2 regions of the Achromobacter veterisilvae genome follow, and region 2 is predicted to be linked to the other one. Evidence: predicted binding sites of a transcription regulator. Region 2 holds the regulator's gene; the other holds the start of a gene.
The links. The regulator HrcA, encoded in region 2, represses chaperone genes, less so after heat shock. The targets are predictions, from matches to a motif close to TTAGCACTCNNNNNNNNNGAGTGCTAA.
Positions count from the first base shown of each region.

Region 1: groES (co-chaperone GroES) is a predicted target of HrcA. The motif match lies at 5,389-5,415, and genes of this name have one in related genera.

Region 1 is NZ_CP148753.1:6,435,478-6,442,935, forward strand. It holds gene WHX56_RS29965 (multidrug efflux RND transporter permease subunit) at 1-303, shown strand, start outside; gene WHX56_RS29970 (TolC family protein) at 300-1,736, shown strand; gene WHX56_RS29975 (LysR family transcriptional regulator) at 1,827-2,741, shown strand; gene cyoE (heme o synthase) at 2,747-3,601, opposite strand; gene WHX56_RS29985 (MFS transporter) at 3,748-4,974, opposite strand; gene groES (co-chaperone GroES) at 5,476-5,763, shown strand; gene groL (chaperonin GroEL) at 5,801-7,441, shown strand.
Region 2 is NZ_CP148753.1:2,221,592-2,229,049, forward strand. It holds gene WHX56_RS10285 (outer membrane protein assembly factor BamE) at 1-204, opposite strand, end outside; gene fur (ferric iron uptake transcriptional regulator) at 358-777, shown strand; gene recN (DNA repair protein RecN) at 924-2,576, opposite strand; gene WHX56_RS10300 (NAD kinase) at 2,590-3,489, opposite strand; gene hrcA (heat-inducible transcriptional repressor HrcA) at 3,631-4,635, shown strand; gene hemH (ferrochelatase) at 4,681-5,796, shown strand; gene WHX56_RS10315 (hypothetical protein) at 5,786-6,022, shown strand; gene grpE (nucleotide exchange factor GrpE) at 6,147-6,704, shown strand; gene WHX56_RS10325 (thioredoxin family protein) at 6,722-7,123, shown strand; gene dnaK (molecular chaperone DnaK) at 7,204-7,458, shown strand, end outside.

The sequences.
Region 1 (7,458 bases), 2.3 Mb from region 2:
GAAGAGGAAGACGGCCTGAGCCCGGCCGCCGCGGCGGTGCGCGCCGCCCAGACCCGCCTGCGCCCGATCCTGATGACGAGTTTCGCCTTCATTCTTGGCGCCGTGCCGATGCTTCTGGCCTCGGGCGCGGGCGCCGAGCTGAGGCAGGCCTTGGGCACCTCCGTTTTCTTCGGCATGGTCGGCGTCACCGTCTTCGGCCTGCTCTATACCCCCACGTTCTACGTCGTTTGCCGCAAGCTCGGAGATCGGCTGTCCGCCCGCTCGCTGCAACCGCGGCACGAACAACCAGGAAGCATCAAGTGATTCGATTTCAGACCCTATCGATGTGGGTTGCGCCTCTGCTCTTGAGCGCCTGCGCGGTCGGCCCGGACTACAAGGCGCCGCCGGTCCCGGTTTCCGCGGCGGGGCCGTTCCTGTCCCGAAGCGATGCGACCGCGCCCGACGCCGTTCCCGTTTCCGCCGACTGGTGGAAGCTCTACCAGGACCCGGTGCTGGACAGGCTGGTCCAAGAGGCGCTCGCTTCGAACACCGACGTGCGCGTGGCGATCGCCCGGCTCGCCCGCGCGCGCGCCCAACTTCGTCTAACGTCCGCCGATCGGCTGCCCGGCACCGAGATCGGCGCAAGCGTGAACCGCCAGCGGCAATCCTCCATCCAGTCCTCGCCCGGCGTCGATCGCGAGAATACCGTTGTCGATGCGGGCCTGTCCGTAGCGTACGAGGTCGACCTCTTCGGCCGCGTGCGGCGGAACATCGAAGCCTCGCGGGGCGACTACCAGGCGGCGCAGGCCGAGCTGGACGCCGTGCGGGTATCGACCGTGGCGGCGACGACCCGCGCCTATCTGGGCGCCGCCAGCGCCGCGCATCGGCTGGCCGTGGCGCGACAGATCGTCGATTTGCTGAATCGCTCAGTCAGCGTGACGCGCAGCAGGCAGGACGCGGGCCTGACGACTTCCCTGGACACTGCGCGTATCGCGGCACTCCGGGATCAGCGGCAATCGGACATTCCCAGGATCGTCGCCGAACGCCAGGCCGAGCTGTTCCGACTCTCCCTGCTCACCGGCCGTGCGCCCAAAGACCTTCCGCCCGAAGCCGGCGCCCTCACGACGCCGCCCAGGATCCTGCAGCCCATCCCTGTCGGAGACGGGATGGCGCTCCTCGCCCGACGTCCGGATGTGCGCGCCGCGCAGCAAAGGCTGGCGGCGGAAACGGCCCGGATTGGCGTGGCGACAGCAGAACTGTATCCGCGTGTCTCGATTGGCGCGTCGGTCGGCTCTACCGGGTTCGGCCTTGACGACTTCTTCGGCAGCGGACCGCTACGCTGGTTGGCCGGGTCGCTCCTCTCCTGGTCGTTCCCGAATCAGGAATCGATCCGCGCCCGTATCGATGGCGCTACGGCCGACGCCCAGGCCGCTTTGGCAGCGTTTGACGGGACGGTGATACAGGCCTTGGGCGAAACCGAAACCGCGCTCTCAAACTACGCCCAGAGCCTGGACCGGCGCGGGACCCTGGCCGCGGCCAGGACCCAGGCCGAGAACGTGGCGCGCATCGTCCGGGCGCAAGCGCGAGAGGGGCGCGCCGACAGTCTGGCCTTGCTCGACGCCGAGCGCACCTATGCCGACGCGCAGGCGCAGCTTGCCGAGAGCGAAGCGCGGGTCGTGAATGCTCAGGTGGATCTGTTCAAGGCGCTCGGTGGCGGCTGGGAGTCGGCCCACGCCGACCGCGTGGTTGCCAAGTAGTTCCCCGTCTTCCGGATGGGTTCGAGGCGGATCATTTCTGGATGGAGGGCGTGACGCATGAAGGCAGATATCCCGGCGGCGATTCCCGGCATGGCTCGCCCGTCATCCAGCGCGCCCCGCGCGAACATACAGCTCAACGACATTGCCATGTTTGTCGAGGTCGCGAGGCGGGGCAACTTCGGCCTGTCCGCTGCCGCGCTGGGCGTTCCTCCGTCGACGCTCTCGCGGCGGGTGCGCGGACTGGAACGCGACCTGGGGATGCAGTTGCTCAAGCGCAGCACTCGGAAAATCGGCTTGACCGAGGCAGGCGCGCTCTACTTCGAGCGCTGCCGGGACCTCATCGATGAGGCGCGCGTCGCGCACGAGCAGTTGCAGACGAGCATCGCCTGCGCCGGAGGGCGGTTGAGCGTATCGCTGCCCGCCTCGCTGGCCCAAGTCTTCGTGCCTACGGTGATCGACGCCTTCCACCGCCAGTATCCGGACATTCATTGCCATTTCGAACTAAGCAATCAGCGGGTCGACCCGATCAGCAACACCTGCGACGTCGCCCTGCGCTTCGGCCAGCAACCCAGCTCCAGCCTGATTGCCCACGTCATCAGCGCGATGACGCCGCGCCTGTACGCATCCGCGGACTATCTCGATAAGCACGGAGTGCCCTGTTCACCGGCCGACTTGGCCAGGCATCAATGCCTGATCGGCACGCCCAGAGGAGAGTTCGAATGGGTGTTGCGGTCCGGGGCTCGGGTGGAGCGGATCCGGGTATCGGGCAAAGTGGCGGCCAATGATTCCGGCATGATTCGGTCCTTGGTCCGCGCGGGAATCGGAATCGGGCCACTCATGAAGTTCGAGGCCGCGAAAGCCGGCGGCGGCGACAAGATCGCCCAGGTCCTGGGGCAATGGTCATTGCCGCCGGTTCCCCTGGTCGCCCTGCTACCCACGCGCAAGGTGCCGGCGAGAGTCAGGGCGTTCCTGGATTTCATTCATCCCAATCTGCAGGACTGCTGAAATCCTCAAGCCGCATCTATGGCCATCGCAACGCTGATCAGCACCACCGCGGCGATGGAAACCGCGAACACCCGCCGCGCCCAGCGCGCATCGTCGCCAGCCGAAAACCCGTCCACGGCAGTTTTCAGCCAGTAGATTCCGCTTAACAAAACCATTGAGATGTAGAGATTTCCCACATATCCCAGCGCCGCGAGGGAAAGCGCGGCCACGAAAAATGCGGCAATGTACAAAACGATGCGCTTCTTCGCTTGATGCCTCCCCTTCACCAGGGGCAGGACGGGGATACACGCCGCTTCATAGTCCTTCCATCTGAACATGGCGATGGCGTAAGAGTGAGGCATTTGCCATATCCCGAAGATCACGAAGAGCGCGACAGCGGCCGTGTCGATGGTTCCGCGCACCGAGCAATAGCCCACGACAGGCGGGATCGCGCCCGATATGCTGCCGACCAACGTGGCGTGGACCGATCTGCGTTTCAGGAAAAGCGAGTACACCCCTACATAGACAACGTATCCGATGAACATCAGGACCAGCGGCTCAATTCGACGCGTCGCGGCATACAAAAGCAAGAATCCGGCGAAAGCCAGAATACAGGCAAAGGTCAGAGCCGACGTTATCGAAATGCTCCCGGCCGCCATCGGACGCGCAGAGGTGCGTTCCATGAGCCGGTCGATGTCACGGTCAATCACGTTGTTGGCGGCGCATCCGGATCCGATCACGAGCGCGGCGCCAGATATCACCAGTGCGCTATGACCTACATCCACGACGCCTCGCGATGCGAGCAGGTAGCCGCCGGCGAGAGATATGAGATTACCGGCCACAATGCCTGGCTTGACCAACTCGAGATAGGTTCGATACATAAAATATCGCCGGGTCGAACTGACCGCGGACAAGAAACAGCCGAACAGGCTTGATGACAGGAATAACCGTGATCGCGTCGTTGGTGGGCCAACGCCTGGGCCTGCCGGATCTACCGGCGGCCGCTGCGATCGTGCGGCGCGCAGGGTCAACCCGGCCCGGCCACAGCGCCCCTCTGGACCGGCCCACGCACCCACAACCATGTCATCAGGCCGGCCGCCAGCACCACCGGCAGCATGGCCGCGTTCAGCGCTTCCCATCCGAAGGCGTCCAGCGCCGGTCCGGCCGCCAGCGTGGCCAGCGCAGTAGCGGCATAACGCAGCATCTCGGCCGCGCCTTGCGCGCGGGCGCGCTCCGACGGGCGGTAGGACTGCGCCAGCAGCGTGGTGCCGCCGACGAACATGAAATTCCATCCCACCCCCAAGCAGAACAGCGCCGCATAGAACGCGGGCAGTGACGGCGAGGCCATCGCGATCAGCGAGCAAGCGACGTTCAGCAGCATGCCGGCGCCCAGCACCCGCGGCAGGCCGAAGCGCTGGATCAGCGTGCCGGCAAAGAAAGCCGGCGCGTACATGCCGACCAGGTGCCATTGCATGATGTTGGCGCCGTCCCCGATGCTGTGGCTGCATGCCACCGCGGCCAGCGGCGCCGCGGTCATGATGAACATCATCGAAACCGACCCGACCACGTTGTTGGCAAGCGCGGCGACGAACACCGGCTGGCGCGCCACCTCCCGCAGCGGCCGCGCGGGCAGGCCGGCCTGGATCTCGCCGGCCGCGGCGGGCGCTTCGGCGTCGCGGTAGCCGCCCCACAGCAGCGCGGCCGACAGCAGTGCCAGCAAGGTCACCATCAGATAGGCGCCGGCGAAAGTGACCGGCGCGAACAGATCCCGACTCCAGGCGGCCAGTGCGGGGCCGGCAATCGCGGCGATGACGCCGCCGGCCATCACCACCGAGATCGCGCGGCTCTTGGCGGCGGGCTCGACTGCGTCCGCCGCCGCTAGCCGGTAATACTGGGCAAAGGCCTGGAACACGCCGACCAGCGCGGTGCCGGCGCAGAACGCCCAGAAATCGGCATGAAACACGGCCCATACCGATAGGCCGCCGCCCGCCGCGCCGGCCAGTGCGCCCAGTGCGAATCCCCTGCGCCGGCCGATGCGCTGCATCAGCAACGAGGCGAACCAGGTGACCAGTGCGCCCGCTACCGTTATCAACGCGAATGGCAGGGTCGACAACGCCCTGTTGGGCGCGAGCATGTGGCCGGTCAGCGCCGTCAGCGTCAGGTCGATGGAAATGGCTGCGACGAATAGGCCCTGACAGACGGCCAGGATACGGGCGTTGCGACGGCCGTTAGTGGGGGAGACGGAGAGGGGCATAGCGGGATCGATGGGAATGAACGGAATGGGGAGGGCGGTGCGGTAAGCGCGGCCGGGTGGGGCTGACGGGTTTGACAGGCCTCACTTTATCGGCGCACGCTTTGGCGTAAATGACATAATTCCCTCAAAAAAAGCCATTCCCCACGCCGTCATATCCATGCGGGTGCCGGGCTTCCAATTGCTGGACATGTCCGGCCCTGCTGCGGTGTTCCAGACCGTCGGCAAGCAGGCTCGGACCGCCGCCGGTCCGGCCTATGCGGTTCACGTCGTGTCCGAGCACCCAGCCGGCTTCGATAGTCGATTTCCGTCAAAACTGGGGGCAGCTCCAAACTCCGCGAGCTTCGACGCCCGTGACACCCCCAATATGTAACAACCCTCCTTCCCCCCTTGAAGCCTAGAACATCATCCCTATAATTAGCACTCGACACCGGTGAGTGCTAACAACGTTCCCGGGCTCAACTGATCATCCTTTCTTCTTCTTTTTTGTAACAGGAGTTCCTCATGGCCTTGCGTCCCCTGGGCGATCGCGTGATCGTCAAACGCCTCGAAAACGAGCGCAAGACTGCCTCGGGCATCGTCATTCCCGACAGCGCCGCCGAAAAGCCTGACCAAGGTGAAGTCGTGGCCGTCGGCCCCGGCAAGAAGACCGAAGACGGCAAGATCCTGCCCGTCGACCTGAAGGCTGGCGACAAGGTTCTGTTCGGCAAGTACGCCGGCCAGTCCGTGAAGGTCGATGGCGAAGAACTGCTCGTCATCCGCGAGGACGAAATCCTCGCCGTGGTCCTGTAATCCCTGCCTCAAACGAATTTTCGAAGGAAGCTAAGAAATGGCTGCCAAGCAAGTATTGTTCGGTGACGACGCCCGCGTGCGCATCGTCCGCGGCGTGAATGTCCTCGCCAACGCTGTCAAAACCACCCTCGGCCCCAAGGGTCGCAACGTCGTGCTGGAGCGCTCGTTCGGCGCCCCGACCGTGACCAAGGACGGCGTGTCCGTCGCCAAGGAAATCGAACTGAAGGACAAGTTCGAGAACATCGGCGCCCAACTGGTCAAGGACGTCGCCTCGAAGACCTCCGACAACGCCGGTGACGGCACCACCACCGCCACCGTGCTGGCCCAGGCCATCGTCATGGAAGGCCTGAAGTACGTTGCCGCCGGTTTCAACCCGATCGACCTGAAGCGCGGCATCGACAAGGCCGTCGCCGCCGCCGTCGCCGAACTGAAGAAGCAATCCAAGCCGGTCACGACCAGCAAGGAAATCGCCCAGGTCGGCTCGATCTCGGCCAACAGCGACAGCTCCATCGGCCAGATCATCGCTGACGCGATGGACAAGGTCGGCAAGGAAGGCGTCATCACCGTCGAAGACGGCAAGTCGCTGGAAAACGAGCTGGACGTCGTCGAAGGCATGCAATTCGACCGCGGCTACCTGTCGCCCTACTTCATCAACAACCCGGACAAGCAAGTCGCCGCCCTGGAAGATCCGTATGTCCTGATTTTCGACAAGAAGATCAGCAACATCCGCGACCTGCTGCCCGTGCTGGAACAAGTCGCCAAGTCGAGCCGTCCGCTGCTGATCATCGCTGAAGACGTCGAAGGCGAAGCGCTGGCCACCCTGGTTGTGAACAACATCCGCGGCATCCTGAAGACCACCGCCGTCAAGGCTCCTGGCTTCGGCGACCGCCGCAAGGCCATGCTGGAAGACATCGCCATCCTGACGGGCGGCACGGTGATCTCCGAAGAAACCGGCATGTCCCTGGAAAAGGCCTCGCTGGCCGAACTGGGCCAAGCCAAGCGCATCGAAGTGGGCAAGGAAAACACGACGATCATCGACGGCGCTGGCGACAGCAAGTCGATCGAAGCCCGCGTGAAGCAAATCCGCGTCCAGATCGAAGAAGCCACGTCCGACTACGACCGTGAAAAGCTGCAAGAACGCGTGGCCAAGCTGGCCGGCGGCGTTGCCGTGATTCGCGTTGGCGCTGCCACCGAAGTCGAAATGAAGGAAAAGAAGGCTCGCGTCGAAGACGCCCTGCACGCTACCCGCGCTGCTGTGGAAGAAGGCGTTGTGGCCGGCGGCGGCGTTGCTCTGCTGCGCGCCAAGCAATCCATCTCCGACCTGAAGGGCGACACCCCTGACCAGAACGCCGGCATCAAGCTGATCCTGCGCGCTGTCGAAGAGCCGCTGCGCACCATCGTCACCAACGCCGGCGAAGAAGCCAGCGTGGTGGTGAACAACGTGCTGAACGGCAAGGGCAACTTCGGCTACAACGCCGCGACCGGCGAGTACACCGACCTGGTCGAGCAAGGCGTGCTGGATCCCACCAAGGTGACCCGCACCGCCCTGCAGAACGCTGCCTCCGTCGCCAGCCTGCTGCTGACCGCCGAAGCTGCCGTGGTCGAACTGGCCGAAGACAAGCCCGCTGCTCCGGCCATGCCCGGCGGCATGGGCGGCATGGGCGGCATGGACTTCTAAGTCCCGCTTCCCTTGCA
Region 2 (7,458 bases):
GCTGCCGAGCGCGAAGCGCACCTGCTCGCGGGTCATGCCCGGCTGCAGCAGGGCGACCTGTTCCTGGGTGATCCAGTTTCCTTGCTGGACGGGGGCCTTGTACGGGAAACCCCACTTGTCCCCCGTGCATCCGGCCAGGGCGACGGCCAGGGCGGCGACGGCCAAACCGGTCTTGAGCGAGCGGGAGGGAATTCGTGCAATCATGGACACTACGCGCCCCTATTATTTGGAAGCAGACAAAACCGTTATCATAAAGGTTTCATAAGGATAGTTCCGCGTGGCGGCATGAATTCGGTGAGCCGGCTTGCGGTGCACCCATCCTTGCCCATGCCAACGCGGACGGAGAGCGATTACACCATGAGCGACCAAAGCGAACTGAAGAACATGGGTTTGAAGGCGACGTTCCCGCGCCTGAAAATTCTTGATATTTTCCGGAAATCGGACCAGCGGCACCTCAGCGCCGAAGACGTGTACCGCGCCCTGATCGGCGAAAACGTCGAAATCGGCCTGGCTACCGTATACCGCGTCCTTACCCAGTTCGAACAGGCCGGCATCCTTGCCCGCAGCCAGTTCGACAGCGGCAAGGCGGTGTTCGAACTCAATGACGGGGACCACCACGATCACCTGATCTGCACGAATTGCGGCAAGGTGGTCGAGTTTTCGGACCCGGAGATCGAAAAGCGCCAGCAGAAGATCGCCAAGGATAATTCCTTCGCCCTGGAGAGCCACGCCATGGTGCTGTACGGCATCTGCGGCAGTTGCATGAAAGGACGCTGATCCCCGGGCGTTAGCCCCTCGGCCCGCGGCAGCGCTCGCAGCGGGTCCGTAAGATCCAAAGCCCCTTCCATTAGAAGGGGCTTTTTTTGTTGCGCGAGCGGTATCGGGTGTCGGGCACTCGTATCCCCCGCCCCCTGGGCCGAGCGCTATCTTTCGAAGCCTTGCAGCATTTCGCGCGCATGTTCGCGCGTGGTGGCGGTGAGCTTGATGCCGCCCAGCATCCGGGCGATTTCCTCGACGCGGGCCTGGGCATCCAGTTCTTCGATGCTGGAGCGCGTGGTGCCCCGCGATTCGGCCTTGCTGACCAGGAACTGGTTGTTGGCGCAGGCCGCGACCTGGGGCAGGTGGGTCACGCACAGCACCTGGTGGCGTTCGCCGAGTTCGCGCAGCAGCTTGCCCACGACCTCGGCCACCGCGCCGCCCACGCCGCTGTCGACTTCGTCGAAGATCAGGGTGGGCACGCGCGCGGCGCGGCTGGCGATGACGGACAGCGCCAGCGAGATCCGCGACAGTTCGCCGCCCGAGGCCACCTTGGCCAGCGGGCGCGGCGTCGTGCCGGCATGGCCGGCCACCAGGAATTCCACCTGTTCGTTGCCATGGGCGGACGGCGCCGAGGCGCCGAGCACGGGCTCGAACTTGCCGCCCTGCATGGCCAGCGTCTGCATCGCCTGGGTGACCAGCTTGCCCAGGTCCTTGGCGGTCTTGCGGCGCGCCGCCGTGAGTTTCGCGGCGGCCGCGTCGTATTGCGCCTGCGCGGCCAGCGCCTGGGCGCGCAGCGCCTCGACGTCGCCCGCGGCCTGTAGCGCGGAGAGCTGGGCGTGCAGCGTTTCGCGCAGTTCGCACAGGGCGTCGGGGTCGACGCGGAACTTCCGGGCGGTCTCGAACACCAGGCTCAGCCGGATTTCCACGGTGTCCAGCCGCTGCGGGTCGAGCTCGACGCGGCTGACGTAGTTGTTCAGGTCGGACACGGCCTCGGTGATCGCGATGCGCGCGGATTCCAGTTCTTCGTACACGCCCCGCAGTTCGGGGTCGCGGCGCAGCATGTGCTGGATTTGATTGTCGGCCTGGGCGAGGCGGTGGTGCGCGGAGTCGCCTTCCCCGTCCAGCGCTTCCAGGATCCGCGTGGCGCCTTCCAGCAGGGATTGCGCGTGCGACAGGCGCGTGTGCTCGGACTGCAGCGATTCCCATTCGTCGGGGCCCAGGGCCAGTTGGTCCAGTTCGTCGACCTGCCATTGCAGGCGGTCGCGTTCGGTGGCCAGGCTTTCGGCGTCCTTTTCGGCGGATTCGAGCTGGCGCGCCAGCGCGCGCCACTGCTTCCAGGCCTGGCCGACCGCGTGCCGCAGTTCGCCATGGCCGCCATGGGCGTCCAGGAGGTCGCGCTGCGCGTCGGGGCGCATCAGGCTTTGGTGCGCGTGCTGGCCGTGGATGTCGACCAGGCTGTCGCCCAGCTCGCGCAATTGCGCGACGGTGGCGGGCGTGCCGTTGATGTAGGCGCGGCTGCGGCCCTGCGCGTCGATGACGCGGCGCAGGGACAGCTCGGCGTCGGCGTCGATCTCGCGTTCTTCCAGCCAGGCATGCAGCGCCTTGGGCGTGTCGAAGACGGCGGTGATGTCGGCGCGCGCCGCGCCTTCGCGCAGCATGCTGGCGTCGCCCCGTTCGCCGAGCGCCAGCGCCAGCGCGTCCACCAGGATGGATTTGCCCGCGCCGGTCTCGCCGGAGAAGACGGTGAAGCCGGGACCGAAATGGATCTCGGTCTGCTCGACGATGACGAAGTCGCGGATATGCAGGGTGCGCAGCATGTCGGGGCGCTTACTACTCTACGTTGTCGGTGGCCTGGGGCATCAGATTCCAATGCAGCTTGCGGCGCAGGGTGGAGAAGAAACTGTAGCCTTCGGGGTGCACGAAGCGGATGGCATAGGGCGCGCGCTGCACGACGATGCGGTCTCCCGGCTGCAGGTCGGACCAGGTCTGCATGTCGAAATGCACGCTGGCGCCGACTTCCACGCGGCCCATGGCCGTCAGCGTCATGTTGAGCACGCCCGTGTCGGGGATCACGATGGGGCGGTTGGACAGCGTCTGCGGCGCCACGGGCACCAGCACCATGGCGTTCATGCCCGGGTGCAGGATGGGGCCGTTGGCCGACAGCGCGTAGGCGGTGGAGCCGGTAGGGGTGGCGATGATGAGGCCGTCGGCGCGCTGCGTGTACATGAAGGCGCCGTCCAGTTCGACCCGCACTTCGATCATGCCGCCGCGCCCCGCGCGGTTCAGGACCACGTCGTTCAGGGCGGTGGCGGAATACATCTTCTGGTCGCCGCGCCACACGCTGCCTTCGAGCAGCGTGCGTTCTTCGATCTGGAAGCTGCCTTCGAGCACGCGCGCCAGCGCGCCATGCGCGTCCTGCAGCGCGATGTCGGTGATGAAGCCCAGGCGCCCGTGGTTGATGCCGATCAGCGGCACGCCATAGGGCGCCAGGTGGCGGCCCGCGCCCAGCACGGTGCCGTCGCCGCCCATCACGACGGCCAGCGACGCGGTCTTGCCGATTTCCTCCAGCGTGGCGACGGGGTATTCGGTCAGCCCGGTATTGCGCGCCGTGTCCGCATCGATGAGCACGTGCCGGCCCGCCTGCGCCAGCGCGTGGGCAAGTGCTCTCAGCGGTGTATCCAGGCCGGTGTCCTGGTATCTGCCGATCAGGGCGACGGTAGGAAAGTGCATGGCTGCTTGCGAATCCAAAAAAGGCGGGCCCGAGGCCGAAACCCGCCCGGAACGGGCCGTTTAGCCGATTATATGGGGCCGCATATCGGCTTGCGGGACAAAAATCGCCTCAATCGGAAAAGTTTCCCTAAAATACCTGTTATGGATGACCGTGCACGCGCACTACTGAAAGCGTTGATCGAACGCTATATCGCCGATGGGCAGCCAGTCGGCTCGCGGACGCTATCGAAAGTCTTCGACTTGTCCCCGGCCACGATCCGCAATGTGATGGCGGACCTGGAAGAACTGGGCCTGATACACAGTCCGCACACCTCCGCCGGCCGCGTTCCCACGCCGCGGGGCTACCGCATGTTCGTCGATTCCCTGCTGGCGGTGCAGTCCTACCAGCTTGAGCCCCACAACATGGGCGAGATGCTGGCGGCGGCCGAGCCCACCCGGGCCGTCAACGCCGCGGCGGCGCTGTTGTCCAACCTGACCCAGTTCGCCGGGGTGGTGCTGACGCCCAAGCGCGCGCAGGTGTTCCGCCAGATCGAATTCATCCGCCTGTCCGACAAGCGGGTGCTGCTCATCATCGTCACGCCCGACGGCGACGTCCAGAACCGCATTCTTTTCGTCCAGCGCGACTACGCCGAGACGGAATTGCTGGAAGCCGGCAATTTCTTCAACATGCACTTCGCCGGCAAGTCCTTCAACGTCGTGCGGCAAACCCTGTCCACCGAACTGGCCCAGTTGCGGGAAGATATTTCCCGCCTGATGCAGGCGGCCGTCGAGGCCAGCGCGGAAGCGGCCGAGGACGGCGACGCCATGGTGATTTCCGGAGAGCGCAAGCTTCTGGACGTGACCGACATCGCGTCCGACATGGACCGCCTGCGCAAGATGTTCTCGCTGTTCGAGAAAAAGACCGATTTGCTGCAACTGCTGGACGTCTCCAGCCGCGCCCAGGGCGTGCAGATCTACATCGGCGGCGATTCGCAGCTAGTCCCGATGGAGGAAGTCTCCGTCATCACCGCGCCCTACGGCGTGGACGGCAAGGTGGTGGGCACGCTGGGCGTGATCGGTCCGACGCGCATGGCGTACGAGCGCGTGATCCCCATCGTGGACATCACGGCGCGCCTGCTGTCCAACGCCCTCAGCCACAACCAGTAGGTCCATTCAAAGCGACATCCTCCTGTTGGAGGAAGGGGAGTTTTTGTGTTTCTTCGCCTGTTCAAGTACTTGTGGCCTGAACGGTACCTGCCCGAGCCCGAGCAGGACGACCCCTTCGACGAAGATCCGCCGCCGCGCGGGTCCGGCAAGACCGGCGTGCTGCTGGTGAACCTGGGCACGCCGGACACGCCGGGCAAGCAGGACATACGCAAGTACCTGGGTGAATTCCTGTCCGATCCCCGGGTGATCGAGATCCCCCGCTACCTGTGGAAGCCGATCCTGCACGGACTGGTCCTGACGATGCGGCCCAGGAAACTGGAGCCGCGCTACGCCGGCGTCTGGATGAAGGAAGGCTCGCCGCTGATGGTGTACAGCCAGCGCCAGGCCGACGGCGTGCGCGCCGCGCTGCGGGAGGCCGGCATCGACGCCGTGGTCGAACTGGGCATGCGCTACGGCAATCCGTCGATCCCCGACGCCATCGCGAGCCTGCGCCGGCAAGGCTGTGAACGCATCCTGACGGTGCCGCTCTATCCCCAGTACGCCGCCAGCACCACCGCCACGGTGGTGGACGCGGTGACCCGCCACGCGGCCCGCCTGCGCGACCAGCCCGAACTGCGCTTCATCAAGCGCTTCCATGAAGAGCCCGCCTACCTGGACGCGCTGGCGGGCCGCATCGAGCGCTACTGGCAGGAGCACGGCAAGCCGCAGAAACTGGTCATGAGCTTCCATGGCCTGCCGCGGTATTCGATCGAACTGGGCGATCCGTACTACCGCGATTGCATGGATACGGCGCGGCTTTTGTCGCAGCGCCTGTCGTTGCCGCGCGAGCAGATCGAAGTGACCTTCCAGAGCCGTTTCGGCACCGCCCGCTGGCTGGAGCCCTATACCGAGCCCACCTTGAAGGTGCTGGCGGCGGCAGGCACGACGGAGGTCGATGTGGTGTGCCCGGGTTTTGTGGCAGACTGTCTGGAAACCCTGGAAGAGATCAGCCTGGAATGCCGCGACGCCTTCATCGGGGCGGGCGGCCGGCAGTTCCGCTACATTCCGGCGATCAACGACGATCCGGCCTGGATCGCAGGGCTGGCCGGCCTGGTGGAACGGCACTTGCAGGGATGGCCCACGCACATCACGGACTTGAAGGAGAAGGCGCATGCACCATGATCCCAAGACTGGCAAGGTAGTAAAAAAGGGGACGGTAAGCACTCCCGTGCATGAGGATCAGGTCGAGCACGAACTCGACGAGGCGCTTGCCGAGACCTTTCCGGCCAGCGATCCCATCGCGATTAACCCTGAACCGGAAGACGACGACGAGCGCATGGACCGCGCCTTGAAGGAAAGCTTTCCGGCCAGCGATCCGGCCGCCCCCGCGCAACCCAAGAAGAAGTAGGCGGCCGGGCCGGCGGGCGCACCCCCTGGGGGCCTCCAGGGAATATTTCGCTTTCCCGGGCTTGAAATAGGGGTATTGGCCCCCATTCATGTCTGCGAAAGCCATTCTTTTTGGAGGATTCCCCATGACGGCACCGAACGAGCCTGTAGATCAGACGCCCGAGACCGGCGGCAACGCCGGCGCGGCCCCCGCCGCCGAGGACGCCGCGCAGGCCGAGCTGAACGAGTTGCGCGCCCAGCTTGACGCTGCCCAGGCGACCGTCAACGAACAGCATGATCAACTGTTGCGGGCCCATGCCGAAGCCGACAACGTGCGCCGCCGCGCCCAGGAAGACGTGTCCAAGGCCCGCAAATTCGGCATCGAGTCGTTCGCCGAAAGCCTGGTGCCCGTGAAGGACAGCCTGGAGGCGGCCCTGGCGCAGCCCGACCAGACCGTGGAAACGCTGCGCGAAGGCGTGGAAGTGACCCTGAAGCAGCTCACCGCCGCCTTCGAGCGCAACCTGCTCAAGGAAATCGCGCCGGCCCAGGGCGACAAGTTCGATCCCCACCTGCACCAGGCCATTTCGTCCGTCCCGGCCGAACAGCCTGCCAATACCGTGCTGCAACTGCTGCAGAAGGGCTATGCCATCGCCGACCGCACGCTGCGTCCGGCACTGGTGGTGGTGTCCGCCGGCCAGAGCTGAATCCGGCCCTTCGCGCCATGAGCGACCCCCGTTTCGATCCCTCGCAGGTATTCCAGGCGTTCGGCATGCGCCATGTCGATTCCCAGGGTTTCGACGCGGCCGTGGTCCAGGCGCCCGGGGCCGACCTGCGCTGCGTGTTCCTTTGGGGGCAGGATTGCTATAACTGCAATCTCTTCAAGCAGGCGGCCCTGATGCACCGCGAGGCGCTGCTGGAACTGGGCCTGACCTGGTTCGAGGCGGACGTCTACGCCGACGAGCCCCTCGGACGGCGCTTCTCGCTTCATGGCGTCCCCACTTTTGTACTGTACCGGTCCGGGAAGCGGCTGGGCCGTATCACGGGCTGGCCCGGGCTGCCCCAGTTCACGGCCGCGGTCCGGCACCAGCAGGAAATTGCCGAAAATTCCGGCCAGGCGTCTTGAAAAACCCTGCCCACAGCCCCAGTTATGGGGGGACAGGAAATTTCTCTCCAATTTCATAGATTTATTCAAGGTAACCCACCATGAGCAAAATTATCGGCATTGACCTGGGCACGACCAACAGCTGCGTGGCTGTCATGGACGGTGGGCAGGTCAAGATCATCGAAAACGCGGAAGGCGCCCGCACCACCCCCTCCATCGTCGCCTACATGGACGACGGCGAGACCCTGGTCGGCGCGCCCGCCAAGCGCCAGGCCGTGACCAACCCGCGCAACACCCTGTACGCGGTGAAGCGCCTGATCGGCCGCAAGTTCGAAGAAAAGGCGGTGCAGAAGGAC